2 linked regions of the Hyalangium ruber genome follow. The protein of the gene in region 1 binds, or shares a complex with, the protein of each later gene. Links are inferred from orthologs where the notes say so. Each region holds a gene or a part of one and is shown in the gene's direction. Other genes may lie near its edges. The genes, in order: carA and carB.

Region 1 (8,737 bases):
GGCGCTCGGCTTCGGGTTCCGCTGCGGCTACCTGGGCCTGCTCCACATGGAGATCGTCCAGGAGCGCCTGGAGCGCGAGTACAACCTCAACCTCATCACCACGGCGCCCTCGGTGGTCTACCGCATCACCACCAGCAAGGGTGAGACGCTGCTCATCGACAACCCGGCCAAGCTGCCGCCGGTGCAGAACATCGAGAAGTTCGAGGAGCCCATCCTCACCTGTCACATCCACGTGCCCAACGATCACCTGGGCGCCATCCTCAAGCTGTGCCAGGACCGGCGCGGGGTACAGAAGGACATGAAGTACCTGGGCTCGTCCGGCCAGCGCGTGCAGGTGACGTACGAGATGCCGCTGGCCGAGGTGGTGTTCGACTTCTTCGACAAACTCAAGAGCGTCTCGCGCGGCTACGCCAGCCTCGACTACGAGCTCGCCGGCTACGTGGAAGCGGACCTGGCCCGGCTGGACATCCTCATCAACGGGGAGCCGGTGGATGCCCTGAGCGTCATCGTCCACCGCGAGCGCGCCTACCTGCGCGGCCGCGAGGTGTGCCAGAAGCTCAAGGAAGTCATTCCCAAGCAGATGTACGAGGTGGCCATCCAGGCGGCCATCGGCGCGAAGATCATCTCCCGCGAGACGATCTCCGCCATGCGCAAGAACGTGCTCGCCAAGTGCTACGGTGGTGACATCAGCCGCAAGCGCAAGCTGCTCGAGAAGCAGAAGGAGGGCAAGAAGCGCATGAAGCAGGTGGGCACGGTGGAGATTCCCCAGGAGGCCTTCCTCGCGGTGCTGAAGACGGAGGAGTAGATGACCGCCGCGACCACGCCCGTGAAGCTGGAAGAGGCCATGGCCTCGCGCCGCAAGCCGGAGCAGCTCCGGGCGCGGCGCCTGCTCATGTGGCAGCAGCTCCTCACCAGCCTCTGGACCCCGTTGCTGCTGGTGGGCATCGTTCTCCTGCCGTACCTGTTCATCATCGAGAGCTTCCCGGCGGCGGCTTCCTGGGCCAAGCCGGCGATGCAGTACTTCGGCGCGGCGATGTTCTTCGCCTGGGTGGGGCTCATCGCCTGGCGCTTCGTCTCGCCGAAAGAGCGCACCCTGCGCCGGCTGCGCGGCGAGGCGCGCGAGCTCGTCCACGAGGCCGAGCGCGTCTTCCAGCAGTTCCCCGGCAAGCTGCAGGCCAACGCCGCCGAGCGCATCGCCGAGCAGGCCGTGCGTGTGGAGGATGCCTCGCTGGCGAGCGACGTGCCCGTATTGGAGAAAGAGGTCAAGGCGCTCGACAAGCTCCACGAGGAGATGTTCGGCGCCTTCCGCAAGCAGTCCTCCTGGGAGACGGTGTCCGGCTTCGCCAAGGCGCTGCTCATCGCCTTCATCTTCCGCACCATCTTCATCGAGCCGTACCGCATCCCCTCCGGCTCCATGCTGCCCACGCTGGAGATTGGCGATCAGGTCTTCGTCAACAAGTTCATCTACGGGGTGCGCATCCCGTTCATCAACAAGGTGCCGTTCCAGATCGTCCGGCCGCCGGCGCGCGGAGACGTCATCGTCTTCAACAACCCCGTCGAGACGGACAAGGACTTCATCAAGCGCGTGGTGGGCCTGCCCGGGGACCGCGTGGAGCTGCGCAACGAGGTGGTCTACGTCAACGGCGTGGCGCAGGAGCGCACCCTCGTCTCCCGGGAGTTCATCGTCCGCAACCAGCACCAGGACAGCGGGCAGTGGTACGACGACGAGGAGGTCTACTACCGGGAGAACCTGGACGGCGTCGTCCACGCGGTGCTCCAGGATCCGCGCCCCATGACGCCGCGCAACGAGGGGCCCTTCAACGTCCCCGAGGGCCACGTCTTCGTGATGGGCGACAACCGGGACAACAGCTCGGACAGCCGCGTGGGCTTCGTCGGCTACGGCCACGAACCCGCCTACGTCCCCTATGGCCACATCAAGGGCAAGGCCATGGTGGTGTGGGTGTCCTTCGGTTACGGCGGCCTGTTCAACAGCTTCTTTGGCGGAACGGGCCTGCGCCTGGACCGCTTCTTCGAGCCCGTTCGGTGAGGGTCTCGGGGATGCTTGACGCACCGCATGGGCGCTGCTAGGGCGCGGCCCTGGTCTATGCGACACCTGCTCGGAATCGAAGGCTGGCGGCGCGAGGAACTCGAGACACTTCTCGATCGCGCCGAGGCGCACCTGCCCGGTGGCTCGGCGCGATCCCCTGTCCTTCAGGGGAAGGTGGTGGCCAACCTCTTCTTCGAGGACTCCACCCGGACGCGCACCTCCTTCGAGATGGCCGCCAAGACGCTGGGCGCCGAGGTGCTCAACTGGACCGCCCAGGGCTCCTCGGTCTCCAAGGGCGAGACGCTGCTGGACACCGCGCGCAACATCGAGGCCACGGGACCGGCCGCCATCGTCATCCGCCATCGCTCTTCGGGCGCACCGCACCTGGTGGCCCAGCACGTGCGCTGCGCCGTCATCAACGCCGGTGATGGTACCCACGAGCACCCCTCGCAGGCCCTGCTGGATGCCTTCACCCTCCGTCGCCACTGGGGGAAGCTCGAGGGCCGCACGGTGCTCATCATCGGCGACATCCTCCACAGCCGCGTGGCGCGCTCGAACCTCCTGTGCCTCAAGGCGCTGGGCGCGCGCGTGGTGATGTGTGGCCCGCCCACGCTGCTGCCGGTGGGCCTGGAGGAGATGGGCGCCGAGGTGACGACGAAGCTGGACGCGGCGCTGCCCGAGGCGGACGCGGTGATGTGCCTGCGGCTCCAGTTGGAGCGGCAGACGGAGTCCTTCTTCCCCTCCACGCGCGAGTTCTCCCGCCTCTTCGGCCTCACCCCGGCCCGCGCCGAGCGGATGAAGGCAGGAGCGCTCGTCATGCACCCGGGGCCCATCAATCGCGGCGTGGAGCTGGCGCCCGCGGTGGCGGATGGGGCCCGCAGCGTCATCCTCGAGCAGGTGGCCAACGGGGTCGCCGTGCGCCGCGCCATCCTGGAGGTGTGTACGTGAGCGCTCCGGTCCTCTTCAGCCGCGGGCGGCTCATCGATCCGCGCCATGGCGTCGACGGCGTGCGCGACGTGCTCGTTCGGGACGGGCAGGTGGCCCAGGTGTCCGAGGCGCCGCTGACGGTGCAGGGCGCCCAGGTGGTGGACGCCCGGGGGCGCTGGGTGCTGCCCGGCTTCATCGACCTGCACGTCCACCTGCGCGAGCCGGGCGAGGAGGGCAAGGAGACCATCCTCACCGGCAGCCGCTCTGCGGTGGCGGGGGGCTTCACCGGGGTGGTGGCCATGCCCAACACCAAGCTGGTGAACGACAGCGCGCTGGTGACGGAGCTGGTGCTCTCGCGCGCCCGGGCCGCCAACCTCTGCCGCGTCTACCCGGCGGGCGCCATCACCAAGGGCCTCAAGGGCGAGGAGCTGGCGGAGATGGGCGAGCTGATCTCCGCCGGCTGCGTGTGCATCACCGATGATGGCCGTCCGGTGATGAACGCCGCGCTGATGCGGCGCGCGCTCCAGTACGCCACGCTCTTCGACATCCCCGTCATGGTCCACGAGGAGGACCTCACGCTCTCCGGCAAGGGCGCGATGACGGAGGGGCCCACCGCCACGCGTCTGGGGCTGCTGCCCATTCCGCCGTCGGCGGAGGTCGCGATGGTGGCGAGGGATCTCATCCTGTTGGAGGAGACGCGCGGCCGCCTGCACATCGCCCACCTGTCCTGCGAGGGCAGCGTGCGGCTGGTGCGCGAGGCGAAGAAGCGGGGCCTGCGCGTCACCGCCGAGGTCACCCCGCACCACTTCACCATCGATGACACGGCGGTGGGCCAGTACGACACCCACGCCAAGATGAACCCACCGCTGCGCCTGCGTCGGGACGTGGAGTCCCTGCGCGAGGCCCTGGCCGACGGGACGATCGACGCCATCGCCACGGACCACGCCCCGCACGGGGTGCTCGACAAGCAGGTGGAGTTCGAGAAGGGCATCAACGGCGTGGTGGGCCTGGAGACGGCGCTCGGCTTGACGCTGGCCCTGGTCCACGAGGGCGTGCTGAGCCCGAGCCGCGCGGTGGAGTTGCTGTCGGCGGGCCCGGCGAAAGCGTTCGGCCTGCCGGGCGGTCACCTGGCGCCCGGTGCGCCTGCGGACGTCGTACTCGTAGACCCCGAAGCGGAGTGGGCCGTGGATGCCGAGCGGTTCTTCTCCAAGAGTCGGAATACCCCCTTCCACGGCCGGCTGCTCAAGGGGCGCGTCACCCAGACCTGGGTGGGCGGTCGCCTCGTCTTCGAGGACGGTCAGATCAAGGAGTCGCGGTCATGAAGCGGGCAGTGCTCGCGCTGGCGGATGGGAGCCTCTTCGAAGGCCGTGCGTTCGGCGCAGTCGGTGAGACAGTGGGCGAGGTGGTCTTCAACACCTCCATGTTCGGCTACCAGGAGATCCTCACGGACCCCTCCTACGTCGGGCAGATCGTCACCATGGCCTATCCGGAGATGGGCAACGTGGGGACCAACGCCGAGGACCAGGAGTCCGTCCGGCCGCACGCGGTGGGCATGGTGGTGCGCTCCTGCACGGAGCTGCACTCCAACTGGCGCGCCAACGAGACGCTGGATGCCTACCTCAAGCGCTTCGGCGTGGCCGGCATCCAGGGCCTGGACACCCGCCGCCTCGTGCGCCACCTGCGCACGCACGGCGCGCAGATGGGTGTCATCTCCAGCGAGAACCACTCGACTGCCGCCCTCGTGGAGCGCGCTAAGAACGCCCCCGGCATGGAGGGCATGGACCTGGCCACGGGCGTCTCCACGAAGGAGCCGTACACCTTCACCACGCCGTCTCCGGACGTGTTCAGCGGGGCGCCGCGCCCGGCTCCGGAGCTGCGCTTCGACGTGGTGGCCTACGACTACGGCCTCAAGCGCTCCATGCTGCAGTTCCTGGTGGATGAGGGCTGCCGGGTGACGGTGGTGCCCGCCAGCACCCGCGCCGAAGAGGTGCTCGCGCGCAAGCCCCACGGCGTCTTCCTGGCCAACGGGCCCGGAGACCCGGCCGCAGTGAAGGGCGCTGACAAGACGGTGGCCGCGCTGCTGGGCAAGGTGCCTGTGTTCGGTATCTGCCTGGGCCACCAGATCCTCGCCCTCGCCCTGGGCGGCCGGACATACAAGATGAAGTTCGGCCACCGTGGCGCCAACCAACCCGTGAAGGATCTGACTACCGGGAAGGTGGAGATCACCGCGCAGAACCACGGCTTCGCCGTGGATGACGCCAGTGTAAAGGGAGGGGCGATCGTCACCCACATCAACCTCAACGACGGAACTGTCGAGGGGTTGTCGATTCCCGACGCGCGGGCCTTCAGCGTGCAGTACCACCCCGAGTCTTCCCCCGGCCCACACGACGCGCGCTACCTCTTCAAGCGTTTCGCCCGGCTGATGGCGCAGTAAGATCCCCGCGCTCCATGGACGCTCCTTCCGCTTCGCCGCTGTCGTATCAGCCCTACCTGGACCAGCTCATCGCCTTCGGAAGCCAGGAGCCGCGCAAAGCGGATCTCCTGGAGGCCAAGGCGGAGTACTTCCGCCTCACGGGCGAGGTGTTCGAGGACGACAAGATCTTCGAGCTCCGGATGGCGTCCTTCCTGGACTACTACCTCTATGACCGGGTCTCCCCGCTCACGGGGAAGACGCCGGCCGCCGAGCTGTACGAGCAGCGGCTGCAGACGGCCGCGCCCGAGGAGGCCAACGCCTTCCGCAGCTTCACCGAGACGGTCCACGGCCTGTTCGAGGTGCGCAAGCTGGCCAAGGGCCTCATCCGCCTGCGCGAGCTGTTCTCCGGCAAGGACTTCGACGTCACCGAGCGCCGCAACATCGCCGGCCTCGAGGTTGGCGACGTCATCGAGGCGCGGCTCATCCCCTTCGGGGGGCACCTGCTGTTCTCCTCGGCCTTCTGCTACCACCCGAAGGTGGCGGTGAAGTCCATCAAGGCCGAGGTGAAGCGCCGCAAGAAGAAGCAGCCGGACGCGCCTCCCAAGGAGCTCGTCTGGGAGTGTGCCCTGCGAGCCCTCAAGGTCGAGCGCTACCGGCAGATCGCCGTCGAGAAGCTGTACGACTTCACGCAGAAGACGCTGTGAGCCTCAGATGCGGTGCACGGACATCATGTTCGTGTTCCCCGGCTCGTTGAGCGGCACGCCGGCGACGATCACCACCGGCGAGCCCACCTTGCACAGGCTTTGCTCCCGGCACAGGCGGCGCACCTGCCGCAGCATCGCGTCCGTGGACTGAAGCCGGCCCACCTGCAGCCCGCGCACGCCCCAGTAGAGCGCCATCCGGTTCACCGTGTCCGCGTTCGGCGTCAGCCCGATGATCTGCGCCCGGGGCCGGAACTCGGAGATGAGCCGCGCCGTGTGGCCCCGCTCGGTGTACGTGATGATGGTGTCGATGCCGAGCTGCTCGGCCGCCGCCACCGCCGCCGCCGCCACGCCCGTGGACAGGTCATTCGTGTGCTCGACCAGCGAGGGGTGCAGGCGGGTGCCTCCTCCGCGCTCCGTCTCCTCCACGATGCGCGCCATGGTCGCCGCCGCATCGATGGGGTACTTGCCCGCCGCCGTCTCGCCCGAGAGCATGACCGCGTCCGCTCCGTCCAGGATGGCGTTCGCCACGTCGGATACCTCGGCGCGGGTGGGGCGGGCGTTGCCCACCATGCTCTCCAGCATCTCCGTCGCCACGATGACGAGGCCGCCCATGCGGTTCACCTCGGCCACCGCGCGCTTCTGGATGCCGGGCAGCTGCTCCAGCGGCATCTCCACGCCCAGGTCTCCGCGGGCGATCATCACCCCGTCGGCCACCGCCGCGATGGCCTCCAGGTTGTCCACCGCCTGGGGCTTCTCGATCTTCGCGATGAGGGGCGTCTTCAGCTTCGCCACGTGCGCGCGCGCCTGCTTGATGTCATCCGCCGAGCGCACGAACGAGAGCGCCACGTAGTCCACGCCCAGCTCCTGGCCGAACGCCAGGTCCTCCGCGTCCTTCTCGGTAATCGTCGGCACCGAGATGGCCGCGCCTGGCAGGTTCAGCCCCTTGTGGTCCTTGAGCACCCCGCCGATCTCCACCTTCGCGGAGACATCCCGGCCCGCCACCCGCAGCACGCGCAGGCGCACCCGCCCGTCGTCCATCAGGATGACATCCCCGCGCGTCACGTCCTTCGGCAGGGAGCGGACCGGGGTGGGGATGATCGTGCCCGCGCCGAGCACGCTGCGCGTCGTCACCGTCACCGTCTGCCCCGGCTTCACGGTGATCTGCCCACCCTCGAACCGACCGAGCCGGATCTTGGGCCCCTGCACGTCCTGCAGAATGGCCACCGGAATGCCGAGCTTGCGCGACACCTTGCGGATGGTGTTCACCCGCCGACGGTGATCCTCCTGCGTCCCGTGCGAGAAGTTGAGGCGCGCCACGTTCATACCGGCGCGGATGAGCCCTTCGATGACCTCTGGCGTGTCCGAGGCCGGTCCCAACGTGCAGATGATTTTCGCCTTGCGCATGAGCGTCGCATCCTAGGCCGAGCCTGGGTGCTCTTGACAGCTTCACCGCGCCAAAGCGAAGGTGAGCCTCGCGCCCGCCGATTTGCGTTTGGCGATCGCGGCCCTAAGATCTCGGCCGTCGTCCCCGTAGAAAGTGAAAGCCCGGCGTCCCTGGGAGGGGGGGCCGGGCTTTCGTGTCTGAGGCGCGCGTGGGGCGGGCCTACAGGCTGATCTCCTTGGCCTTGTGTGGCGGCACGGTCGGCACCGCCTCCTGCTCCATGCCGCTCGGGCCGCTGCCGCCCACGGCGGGGCCCTCGTGCAGCGAGTCGATGTCCGAGCGGCTGATACCGGCCATCGCCAGCACCTTGCGCGTGACGCGGATGCGGGCCTCCCCGTCCAGCGCCATGGCGATGGAGTCGGCCGGGCGGGCGCTCAGCTCCAGGCGCTTCTTTCCCTGCTGGAGGAAGACGCGGCCGGTGTAGATGTCGCCGCGCAGATCGTCGATGCGCACCTCCGTCACCTCGGCCCCGAGCTTGGACACCACATCGTCCAGCAGGTCCTGAGCCAGGGGCTGGGGCGGATCCATGTGGGCCAGCCGGAAGGCGATGGCCACGGCCGCGGACTCGTCCACGAAGATGGGGAGCACCACCTCGCCATCCTGGGTGGTCAGCACCACGGCGTGGGTCTGCGCCTCGATCAGGGGAACCACGTCCCGCACCACGAGCTCGATGAGCTCCTTGCACGCGGCCGGATCCCCGCCGGCTTCAGTGAGGCAGGGTTCTTCCAGGGCCGCCTGCGCGGCCGGCGCGGCGACCGCGGGCCAGGTGGCGAACGAGGGCAGGAACAGCAGGCCACCCAGCGCCAGCGTCACGGCGGAGAGCGGAGCGAGAAACAGCCTGGCGAGATTGGGTGTTTTCACACCACAAAACTACGCACCCGCCTGGGGACGGGGAGGGCACGAACCATGCCTGGACGTGGCCCTCGAAGGCCTCCCGCTCCCTGGGACGAGGGGCAGGCAGGCAGGCGTGCTCAGCGCTCGTCGTCCTCGTCCTCGTCGTAGTCCTCGTCGTCCTCGACGTCTTCGTCCTCGTCGAAGTCGTCGTCGTCGTCCTCGTCGGACTCCTCTTCGTCCTCGTCGTCGTCCTCTTCTTCCTCGAGCTCGTCTTCCAGGTCCTCGGACTCGAGCGTCATGCTGACGGCGAACTTCTTGCCCAACGCGGCGATCTGCGCGCGCATCTCCGTGAGCGCCGCGACGAAGTCCTC
Region 2 (9,488 bases), on another replicon or contig:
CAGAGAGGTTGCCCACCGCGGCGTAGATGTTGGGATCCTTCAGGTTGCCGAGCCCCAGCCGCGCCGGGGACTTGCCGTACTTCTTCTCCATCTCCGCCAGGGAGAGGACCTCGATGTCGTAGAGGGTGATGAGGTCCGTGCGCTTCTGCCGGAGCTCCTTCACCCAGGCGGCCACCAGCTCGTCGGGGGTGTTGAACTTCTTGTCCTCGAGCTGGAAGGGGTAGATCAGCTCGTTCGAGGCGCCCCGCGCGTCCCCCGCCAGCAGGTTCTCGAAGATGTAGCGGGCTTCCCGGCGCACCAGCTTGCGCAGGTACTCCTCGGCGTTGAGCTTCGAGTCGTCCTCCTCGGCGGCCACGGGCGCCGGCACGGGGGCTGCCTTGGCCGCTGGAGCGGGCGCCGCCGCTGCGGGAGCGGGAGCGGGCGTCGGGGTGGCCTTGGCCGCCGGAGCCGGAGCTGCTGGCGCGGGCGGCGTGGCCTTGGGCTCTGGGGTAGGGGCATGGGCCGCTGCCTTGGGCTCGGGGGTGGGGGCGGGGGCGGCCGCCTTGGGCTCCGGAGTGGGCGTCGGCGCCGGAGGGGCAGCCTGGGGCTCGGGCGCTGGCGCGGCGGGCGGGGTCTGCGCGGGCTCGGCGGCAGGCGTGGGAGCCTGGGCAAAGGCGGGAGCGGCAAGGGTGACGAGCAGGGCCAGGGACCAGCGGCGCATGGAACCTCCAGGGAGCGTTCGCGTTTTAGCAGAGCGCCGAGCCGATGGCCTGGGTTCCTCCCGGAGCAGGCGACCCACCTCGTTCAATCGCCACGTGCATGTGCGGGCGCGGGTTGCTATGGGGGCGCCCGATGCCCAAGCGAAACGATATCCGTAAGGTCCTCGTGATTGGTTCGGGTCCGATCGTCATCGGCCAGGCCGTGGAGTTCGACTACTCGGGTACGCAGGCCATCAAGGCGCTCCGGGACGAGGGGGTGGAGGTGGTGCTGCTCAACAGCAACCCCGCCACGGTGATGACGGACCCCGAGTTCGCCAACCGCACCTACATCGAGCCCATCACCGTCGAGGCCGCCGAGAAGATCCTCGCCGCCGAGCGCCCCGACTCGCTCCTGCCCACCATGGGCGGACAGACGGCGCTCAACCTCGCCAAGGCGCTGGCCGAGCAGGGCATCCTCCAGAAGTACGGCGTGCGGCTGATCGGTGCCTCGCTGGAGGCCATCAACAAGGCCGAGGACCGCCAGCTCTTCAAGGCGGCCATGCAGAAGATCGGCGTGGCGCTGCCCAAGAGCGGCTACGCCAAGACGATCGAGGAGGCGATCGCGCTCATCGAGGAGATCGGCTTCCCGGCCATCATCCGGCCCTCGTTCACCCTGGGCGGCACTGGCGGCGGCATTGCCTACAACCGCGAGGAGTTCGAGACGATCTGCCGCTCGGGCCTCAAGGCCAGCCCCACCTCCACCATCCTCGTCGAGGAGAGCGTGCTCGGCTGGAAGGAGTATGAGCTGGAGGTGGTCCGCGACTCGGCGGACAACGTCATCATCGTCTGCTCCATCGAGAACCTGGATCCGATGGGCGTACACACTGGTGACTCCATCACCGTGGCCCCCGCGCAGACGCTCACGGACCGCGAGTACCAGCGCATGCGCGAGGCGTCGCTGGCCATCATCCGCGAGATTGGCGTCGACACGGGCGGCTCCAACATCCAGTTCGGCATCCATCCGCGCGATGGGCGCATGGTCGTCATCGAGATGAACCCGCGCGTGTCCCGCTCCAGCGCGCTGGCCTCGAAGGCCACGGGCTACCCCATCGCGAAGATCGCCGCGAAGCTGGCCCTGGGCTACACGCTGGACGAGCTGCGCAACGACATCACCCGCGACACGCCGGCCTCGTTCGAGCCCACCATCGACTACGTGGTGGTGAAGATTCCCCGCTTCAACTTCGAGAAGTTCCCCCGCGCCGACCGCACGCTGACCACCAGCATGCGCTCGGTGGGCGAGGTGATGGCCATTGGCCGCACCTTCTCCGAGGCGTACCTGAAGGCCCTGCGCTCCATGGAGGCCAGCCGCCTGGCGCTGGAGGTGCCCGAGCTGCCCACGGAGAAGGAGGAGCGGGAGAAGGTGCTGCGCGAGGCCCTGCGCATCCCCCGGCCCGAGCGCCCCTGGTACGTGGCCCAGGCCTTCCGCGAGGGCCTCACGGTGGAGCAGGTCCACGAGGTGTCGGCGATCGATCCGTGGTTCCTCCGGAAGATCGAAGCGCTGGTGCGCCAGGGGCATGCGCTGCAGGAGTACGGCCGGCTGGATCAGATCCCGGACGAGGTGCTGCGCGACGCCAAGTCGAACGGCTTCTCGGATCGCTACCTGGGGCTGCTGTTGGGCTACCCGGAGTCCGAGGTGCGCGCGCACCGGCACGCTCGGGGCATCCGGCCCGTGTACAAGCGGGTGGACACGTGCGCCGCGGAGTTCGAGGCGTTCACCCCCTACCTGTACTCCACCTATGAGGAGGAGGACGAGGCGCCTCCCTCCGATCGCCAGAAGGTGCTGATCCTGGGCAGCGGGCCCATCCGCATCGGCCAGGGCGTGGAGTTCGACTACTGCTGCGTGCATGCGGCGTTCGCGCTGCGCGAGGCGGGCTTCGAGACGGTGATGGTCAACTGCAACCCGGAGACGGTGTCCACCGACTACGACACCTCGGACCGGTTGTACTTCGAGCCGCTCACCATCGAGGACGTGCTCGAGGTGGCCCAGCGAGAGAAGCCCGTGGGCGCCATCGTACAGTTCGGCGGGCAGACGCCCCTCAAGCTCAGCGTGCCGCTGGAGAAGGCCGGCCTGGCCATTCTTGGCACCACGCCGGACGCCATCGACCGCGCCGAGGACCGTGAGCGTTTCGCCACGTTGATCGAGAAGTTGAAGCTGACGCAGCCGGAGAACGGGGTGGCGCGCAGCCACGCCGAGGCGTTCAAGATCGCCGAGCGCATTGGCTACCCGGTGATGGTGCGGCCCAGCTACGTGCTGGGCGGTCGGGCCATGGAGACGGTGTACGACGCGTCCAGCCTGGAGCGCTACATGCGCGAGGCGGTGAGCGCCTCTCCGGAGCACCCGGTGCTCATTGACCGCTTCCTCAAGGACGCCATCGAGGTGGATCTGGACCTCGTGGCGGACAAGACGGGCGCGGTGCTGGTGGGCGGGGTGCTGGAGCACATCCAGGAGGCCGGGGTGCATTCCGGAGACGCGGCGGCGACGCTGCCTCCGCACTCGCTCTCGCCGGACCTCGTGGAGCGCATGAAGGATCAGGCCATCGCCCTGGCGCGCGAGCTGAAGGTGGTAGGCCTGATGAACGTGCAGTTCGCCATCCAGGGGAAAATCATCTACATCCTGGAGGTGAACCCCCGCGCCAGCCGCACCGTGCCCTTCATCTCCAAGGCGACCGGCGTGTCGCTGGCGAAGATCGCCGCCCTCTGCATGGTGGGCAAGACGCTCGAGGAGCTGGGCCACACGCAGGAGGTCGAGTTCTCCCACGTGGCCGTCAAGGAGTCGGTGTTCCCCTTCGCGCGCTTCGCCGGGGTGGACGTCATCCTCGGGCCGGAGATGAAGTCCACGGGCGAGGTGATGGGGCTGGCGGACGACTACGCCTCGGCCTTCGCCAAGAGCCAGCTCGCCGCTGGCGTGAAGCTGCCGCGCGCCGGCAAGGTGTTCATCTCCGTGAAGGACGATGACAAGCCTGCGGTGGTGGACCTGGCCAAGCGCCTGCGGGCCATGGGGCACGAGCTGGTGGCCACGGCCGGCACGCACGCGTACCTGGCCACCAAGGGCATCCAGGCGCAGCTCGTGCAGAAGGTGAAGGAGGGCCGGCCGAACATCGTCGACAAGATCGTCGATGGGGCGATCGTGCTGCTCATCAACACCACGTTCGGCAAGCAGGAGATCGCCGACAGCTTCACCATCCGCCGCGAGGCGCTGATGCACGGCGTGCCGTACTACACGACGGTGCAGGCGGCGCGGATGGCGGTGGGCGCGCTGGAGTCCCTGCGGCGCACGGAGCTGAGCGTCAAGCCGCTCCAGGAGTACCTGAAGACCACCGTGCGCCCCGGGTAGTGCCCGGGGTTACTGCGGCAGGCCGGTGTGCGCCCCGTCCGCGTGGGGCGCACGGCATCGCAGCTCCACCTCGGACTCGAGCGCCGCCAGGTTCTCGCGCATCGCCTTGGCCCACTTGGCTTTGGGCTGCTCCTGCAGCTTCGAGTGGGCCAGATCGATGGAGGCGCTCAGCTCCTCGTCGCTCATCTCGGAGATGGCCTTGCCCTTGTAGGGGCCGAAGGCCACCGCGGAGATTCGGGGAGAGGCCTCCACCGTGGGCCCCGGCGCCGAGACCGCGCCCGTGACGGGAGGGGCGACCGCGGAGAGCTCCGCCGCCGGCATGTCCTCCACGTCCTGGGTGAACATGTCCGAGCAGCGCGCCAGGGCGATGGCCCCATCCACCTGGGCCCGCTTCTTGGCCATCTTCAGGATGGTGTTGTCCACGTCGGCGATGTTCTCGTTCTCCACGCGGCCCACCGGCTGCACAGTGATGCGCTCGTCCGACTCGACGTACTTCTCGCCGCAGCCGCCCCGCTTCTTGAAGCACACCCAGCCGCCGCCGTACTCGGCCTTGCCCTGGATGATGGCCGCCTTGCCGCAGGTGGGGCAGGTGCGGTTGGCCGTGCGCCAGCGGAACCGGCTCTCGCGGCTGTTGGCCGAGCCGTAGCCCTCCGCCATCACCGCGCCCGTGTCCCGGCTGAGGATGCGGCAGCGGAAGGTGTACTTGAAGAAGCCCCCCTCGAAGTCCTCCCGGCTGAAGTCCGGCACCAGGGTGAACTCGGGGGTGCAGCGGAACAAGTCGATCAGCTTCTCGGCGCCGGGCTTGAGCAGCGTCGGCTTGTCCATGCCGGGGATGCGGCCGTAGTCGGTGCCCTCCACCATGCACTGCTTCACGTACTGGCCGAGGAGCTGGCGCTGCTCCCGCTCCTCCTTCAACAGATCGGCCGTGAGGTACGCGCGGCGCGTTGTTGGCACCAGCGACTCACTGCGAAACATCTCTCCCTGCATGGATGCCTCCCGCTCAGACACGTGAATAACTAGTGCATGGGTCTGACTTTCCCCTTCGGGAGACGGGGTAGGAGGATGGAGTTACGTCAGTTTCCGCTGCGCAAGAGGACCTCTACGTCCGTGGTCCGGCCGCCCTGGGTGAGCACGGTGATGGGCTCGGGCGTGGAGAAGGTCCGCGCGCCGTCGGTGATGCGCGCCCGGACGAGGTAGGTGGCGTCGGCGCGGATGCGCTCGGAGGGCACGTCCACGGAGAAGGGGATGGGGACCTGGCCCGGGGAGCGCAGGGTCTGTGTGCCGACCACGTCCCCAGGGCGGCCCTCGGCGGAGACCTCCACCACCTCCACCTGGACGACGGCCTCCGGGGAGAGGGCGATGCGCTCGCGGTACCGCACCGTCCCGGTCACCTGGGTGCTGGCGGGAGGGGTAGGGCGCTCCGTGGGGGTGGTGTCGGGGGTCTTCATCTCGGGGGCCTGGGTCTCGGGGGTCTGGGTTTCGGGGGTGGGGGGCGTAGAGGCGCAGGCGGACAGGGTGAGCGCGGCGAGGCATCCCGCGAGCGCGGTGATTCGGCGAGTCATGACAGGGCTCCTGAAGGAGAGCGGGGAACCGGTCCCCGCAAAGAAAAACGGGAGCGTCGCCGCTCCCGCCGTTCGCTCCTTAGCTCAGCCTGCCTGCTGGAGGGGCGGGTGTTCTCGGTCGGGGCAAATCTCAGCGCCCTTGGATTAAGTGCTTTGTTTTTGTCCTTGTTTGGTGGGGTTTAGTATTATCAGCACTTGAAATAAGGCTATAGCGCTCCCATAATGCACCGCGTCGGCTCTTCCGCAGGAGGCGGGCAGCATGAAGAAGTGGGCGGCGATGGCAGTCCTGGTAGGTGTAGGTGTGTTGGGCATGCTGGTGACGCCTCAGGCCCAGGCGAAACAGGGCGGGCCCATCAACACGGCGGACACGGCGTGGATCCTCACCGCGACGGCGCTGGTGCTGCTGATGACGCCGGGCCTGTCGTTCTTCTACGGCGGCATGGTGCGGCTGAAGAACGTGGTCTCCACGCTGCTGCAGAGCTTCATGGCCATGGCGGTCATCAGCCTGCTCTGGGTGGTGGTGGGCTTCAGCCTCAGCTTCGGTGACAGCTTCCACGGGCTCATCGGCGATCCGCGCACCTTCTTCATGTTCAGCGGCGTGGGCGGCGAGACGCACCCGGATCTGGCGCCCACCATCCCGCTGCTGCTCTTCGCGCTGTTCCAGCTCAAGTTCGCCATCATCACCCCGGCGCTCATCACCGGCGCGTTCGCCGAGCGCGTGCGCTTCAAGGCGTACGTCGTCTTCATGGTGCTCTTCAGCCTCGTCATCTACGCGCCGCTGGCGCACTGGACGTGGCACCCGGAGGGCTTCCTGCGCCAGTGGGGCGTGCTGGACTTCGCGGGCGGCACGGTGGTGCATATGTCCGCGGGCTTCGCGGCGCTGGCCGGCGCGCTGGTGCTGGGGCGGCGGCAGGTCCACCGCGAGAATCTCAGCCACACCCCGGCCAACCTGCCGTTCGTGATGCTGGGCACGGGCATGCTGTGGTTTGGCTGGTTCGGGTTCAACGCGGGCTCGGCGCTCAGCGCCTCGTCCACGGCCACGCTCGCCTTCGCCACTACCAACACCGCCTCGGCCGCCGCCATGCTGGGGTGGATCGCCTTCGACTGGCTGCGCGGCCGCAAGCCGGGTGCCCTGGGCGCTTGCGTGGGCGCGGTGGTGGGCCTGGTGGCGGTGACTCCCGCGGCCGGCTTCATCACCGTGGGCCAGAGCATCATGGTGGGCCTGGTGGCCAGCTTCGTCAGCAACGCGGCCGCGCACTTCAAGAGCCGCACCGCGGTGGATGACACGCTGGATGTCTTCCCCTGCCACGGCCTGGGCGGCGTGGTGGGCATGGTGCTCACCGGCGTGCTGGCCAAGGACGTGGGCCTCCTCTACGGCGAGACGCGCACCTTCCTCATGCACATGCTGGCGCTGGTCGTCGTCTCCGCCTTCTCGTTCATCGGCTCCTACCTGCTCTACAAGCTGGTGGATCGCATCGTCCCGCTGCGTGTCACCGCCAAGCACGAGGAGGAGGGGCTCGACCGCAGCCAGCATGACGAGACGGTGGGGGAGACGGCTGTGTTGTCCGCGCCGCCTCCGGCCGCGGCTTCGGTGGCTACTTCCTCCGAGCCCGCCCGTCCTGAGGGATCGCTCCCGGTGCCGGCCTGAGGCCTCCCCGATGGCCAGTCCTAACCGGTTAGAAGTCGTCACCAGTTCTAACCGGTTAGAAGTCGTCACCAGTTCTAACCGGTTAGAAGTCGTCACCAGTCCTAACCGGTTAGGAGTCGTCACCCGTTCTAACCGGTTAGGAGTCAGATAAAGGGGCGGATTCCAGCCTTGCTGGAAGTCTCGGGCGAGACATGGCGGGGCACCCTGACTGAGGCTTTGATGCGCGCACCGTGACGGTGCATGCATCTTTCCAGGAGACGGACGTCAGGCGTTGGGTCGTGGCTGTGGTCACCCTCGTGGGGGTGTACGCGCTGGTCACCTGGTCGCGCCAGCCGCCGTCACCCGTTCCCGCCGACGCCCCACCCACCGTCTTCTCCGAGGCACGCGCGGCGCCGCTCCTGCGCCACCTGGCGGCGGACATCGGCTCCCGTCCCCAGGGCAGCTCCCGCGACGCCCAGTCGGCGGAGTACCTGGCGCAGCGCCTGCGGGAGATCCCCGGTCTGGAGGTGCAGGTCCAGGACGCGCAAGGCGCCCTCGTGGGGCCGGACCGGGCGGTGGCCTACCGGGTGCGCAACATCCTCGCGAGGCTGCCCGGCCGTGAGCCCGGCGCGGCGGTGCTGATCTCCGCCCACTACGACAGCCACGCGGATGCGCCCGGCGCTGGAGACAACGCCGTGGCCGTGGCCGCCGCGGTGGAGGTGGCCCGAGCGCTCGCCGCGGGGCCCCAGCCGCGCCATGACATCCTCTTCAACCTCAATGGAGGCGAGGAGTACGGGCTGGTCGGCGCCGACGCCTTCTTGCAGCACCCCTGGGCCCGCGAGGTCCAGGCGGTGATCAACCTCGATGCTGCGGGGCCAGGTGGCAAGTCGCTCCTCTTTCGCGCCACGCCCGATGCCGCCGGGCTGCTGAAGACCTACGCGAGCAGCGTGCCCCATCCCTTCGGCTCCGTGGTGGGGGAGGATCTATTTCGCGCGCAGCTCGTCCCGTCCGATACCGACTTCCGCGTCTACCGCGACCGCGGGCTGCGGGTCCTGGACTCGGCCTTCATCGAGGACGGCTACGCCTACCACACCCCGCTGGACACGCCCGAGCGGGTGACGCCCGGCAGCCTCCAGCACGTGGGGAGCAACACCCTGGCGCTCGCGCGCGCGCTGGCGGAGCAGCCGCCGCCTCCGAGCGCCCAGGCGGAGACCTCCATCTATTACGATCTGCTGGGCGGGGTGATGTTCGTCTACTCCGCGCGCACCGCGCTCGCGTTGGCGGGGCTCTCCACGCTGGGCGTGCTGGGAGCGCTGCTCGTCGCGTGGCGCCGCGGCGGAGTCTCCCCGAAGGCAGTGGGGTGGGGTGCGGCTGTCACCCTGGCAGGGCTCCTCGCGGGGCTGTGCCTGCCGGTGGCGCTCGCGCTGCTGGAGGCGTACCTGTTCAAGCGCCCCCACGGCTGGTATGCGACGCCATCCCTGGCCTGGCTCGGCTTCGGGACGCTCGCCCTCGTGGGCCCGCTGGCGGTGGCCTCCGCGTGGGTGCGGCGTGCCGAGCGGCGCGGAGTCCCCGGTGCGGCGCAGGCCCTGACCCTCTGGGCCGGAGGGCTGCTGGTGTGGGCGCTGCTCCAAGGGCTGTTGGTGGCGCTGGGCGCGGTCGTCGCCTACCTCGCGTGCTGGTGGCTGCTGCCCGGAGCGTTGGGGCTCGCCGCCGCGTGCCAGTGGCCACGCTGGCGCGCTGTGCTGGCGTGGGTCGCCTTCCTGCCCGGCGCGCTCCTCACCGCGCAGAGCGGGCTGCTGCTGCTGGAGCTCTTCATCCCCGTGGCCGGGCGCTCGGGGCCCGTCATTCCGTTCGATCCCGTCATCGCGCTCCTGATCGCGTTCATCGTCATCAGCGCGGCGCTCACGGGCCTGCCCGCGCTGCTTCCTCAGCGCCGCCTGGGACGCGCCGCGCTGGCGCTGTCCCTCGTGGCGGTGCTCGCCGCCGGGGTACTGGCGCTGCGCTCCCCCTACACCCCGGAGCGGCCCAAGCGGGTGACGCTCACGCACGCCGACGAGGAGGGCCAGTCCCGCCTCTGGGTGGATGGTGCGGACTTCCTCGAGCTGGAGGGACTGCTGCCCGGGCTGAGTACCTCTTCTCGGCACGGCACCGCGCAGCAGCATCGAATCTCCGAGAAGCCCACGGGCCGCCAGGCGCCCTCGCTGGAAGTCATCCCCGCGGGGGAAGGG

Evidence for each region.
Region 2: the proteins of carA (region 1) and carB are in contact, whole or in part, in a solved structure (PDB 1KEE), measured with the Escherichia coli proteins. The link is inferred for Hyalangium ruber from one-to-one orthologs.

What each region holds. Positions count from the first base shown.
Region 1 is NZ_JAXIVS010000015.1:208,734-217,470, reverse strand. What follows is about bases 3,351-6,350. They hold carA (glutamine-hydrolyzing carbamoyl-phosphate synthase small subunit), read left to right. Parts: upstream 3,351-4,292; coding sequence 4,293-5,408; downstream 5,409-6,350. Other genes in these bases: pyk (pyruvate kinase), read right to left, coding at 6,095-6,350; SYV04_RS34905 (DUF7986 domain-containing protein), read left to right, coding at 5,423-6,091; SYV04_RS34915 (dihydroorotase), read left to right, coding at 3,351-4,296. Also shown: lepA (translation elongation factor 4), read left to right, coding at 1-805; lepB (signal peptidase I), read left to right, coding at 806-2,047; SYV04_RS34920 (aspartate carbamoyltransferase catalytic subunit), read left to right, coding at 2,105-2,995; more of SYV04_RS34915, read left to right, coding at 2,992-3,350; more of pyk, read right to left, coding at 6,351-7,495; SYV04_RS34895 (bifunctional nuclease family protein), read right to left, coding at 7,695-8,393; SYV04_RS34890 (hypothetical protein), read right to left, coding at 8,504-8,737. UniProt on the Escherichia coli protein: Small subunit of the glutamine-dependent carbamoyl phosphate synthetase (CPSase).
Region 2 is NZ_JAXIVS010000025.1:53,974-63,461, reverse strand. The notes cover bases 521-4,271. They hold carB (carbamoyl-phosphate synthase large subunit), read left to right. Parts: upstream 521-831; coding sequence 832-4,071; downstream 4,072-4,271. Other genes in these bases: SYV04_RS41595 (hypothetical protein), read right to left, coding at 4,081-4,271; SYV04_RS41605 (hypothetical protein), read right to left, coding at 521-700. Outside these bases: more of SYV04_RS41605, read right to left, coding at 1-520; more of SYV04_RS41595, read right to left, coding at 4,272-5,058; SYV04_RS41590 (YbaY family lipoprotein), read right to left, coding at 5,145-5,633; SYV04_RS41585 (ammonium transporter), read left to right, coding at 5,893-7,281; SYV04_RS41580 (M28 family metallopeptidase), read left to right, coding at 7,560-9,488. UniProt on the Escherichia coli protein: Large subunit of the glutamine-dependent carbamoyl phosphate synthetase (CPSase).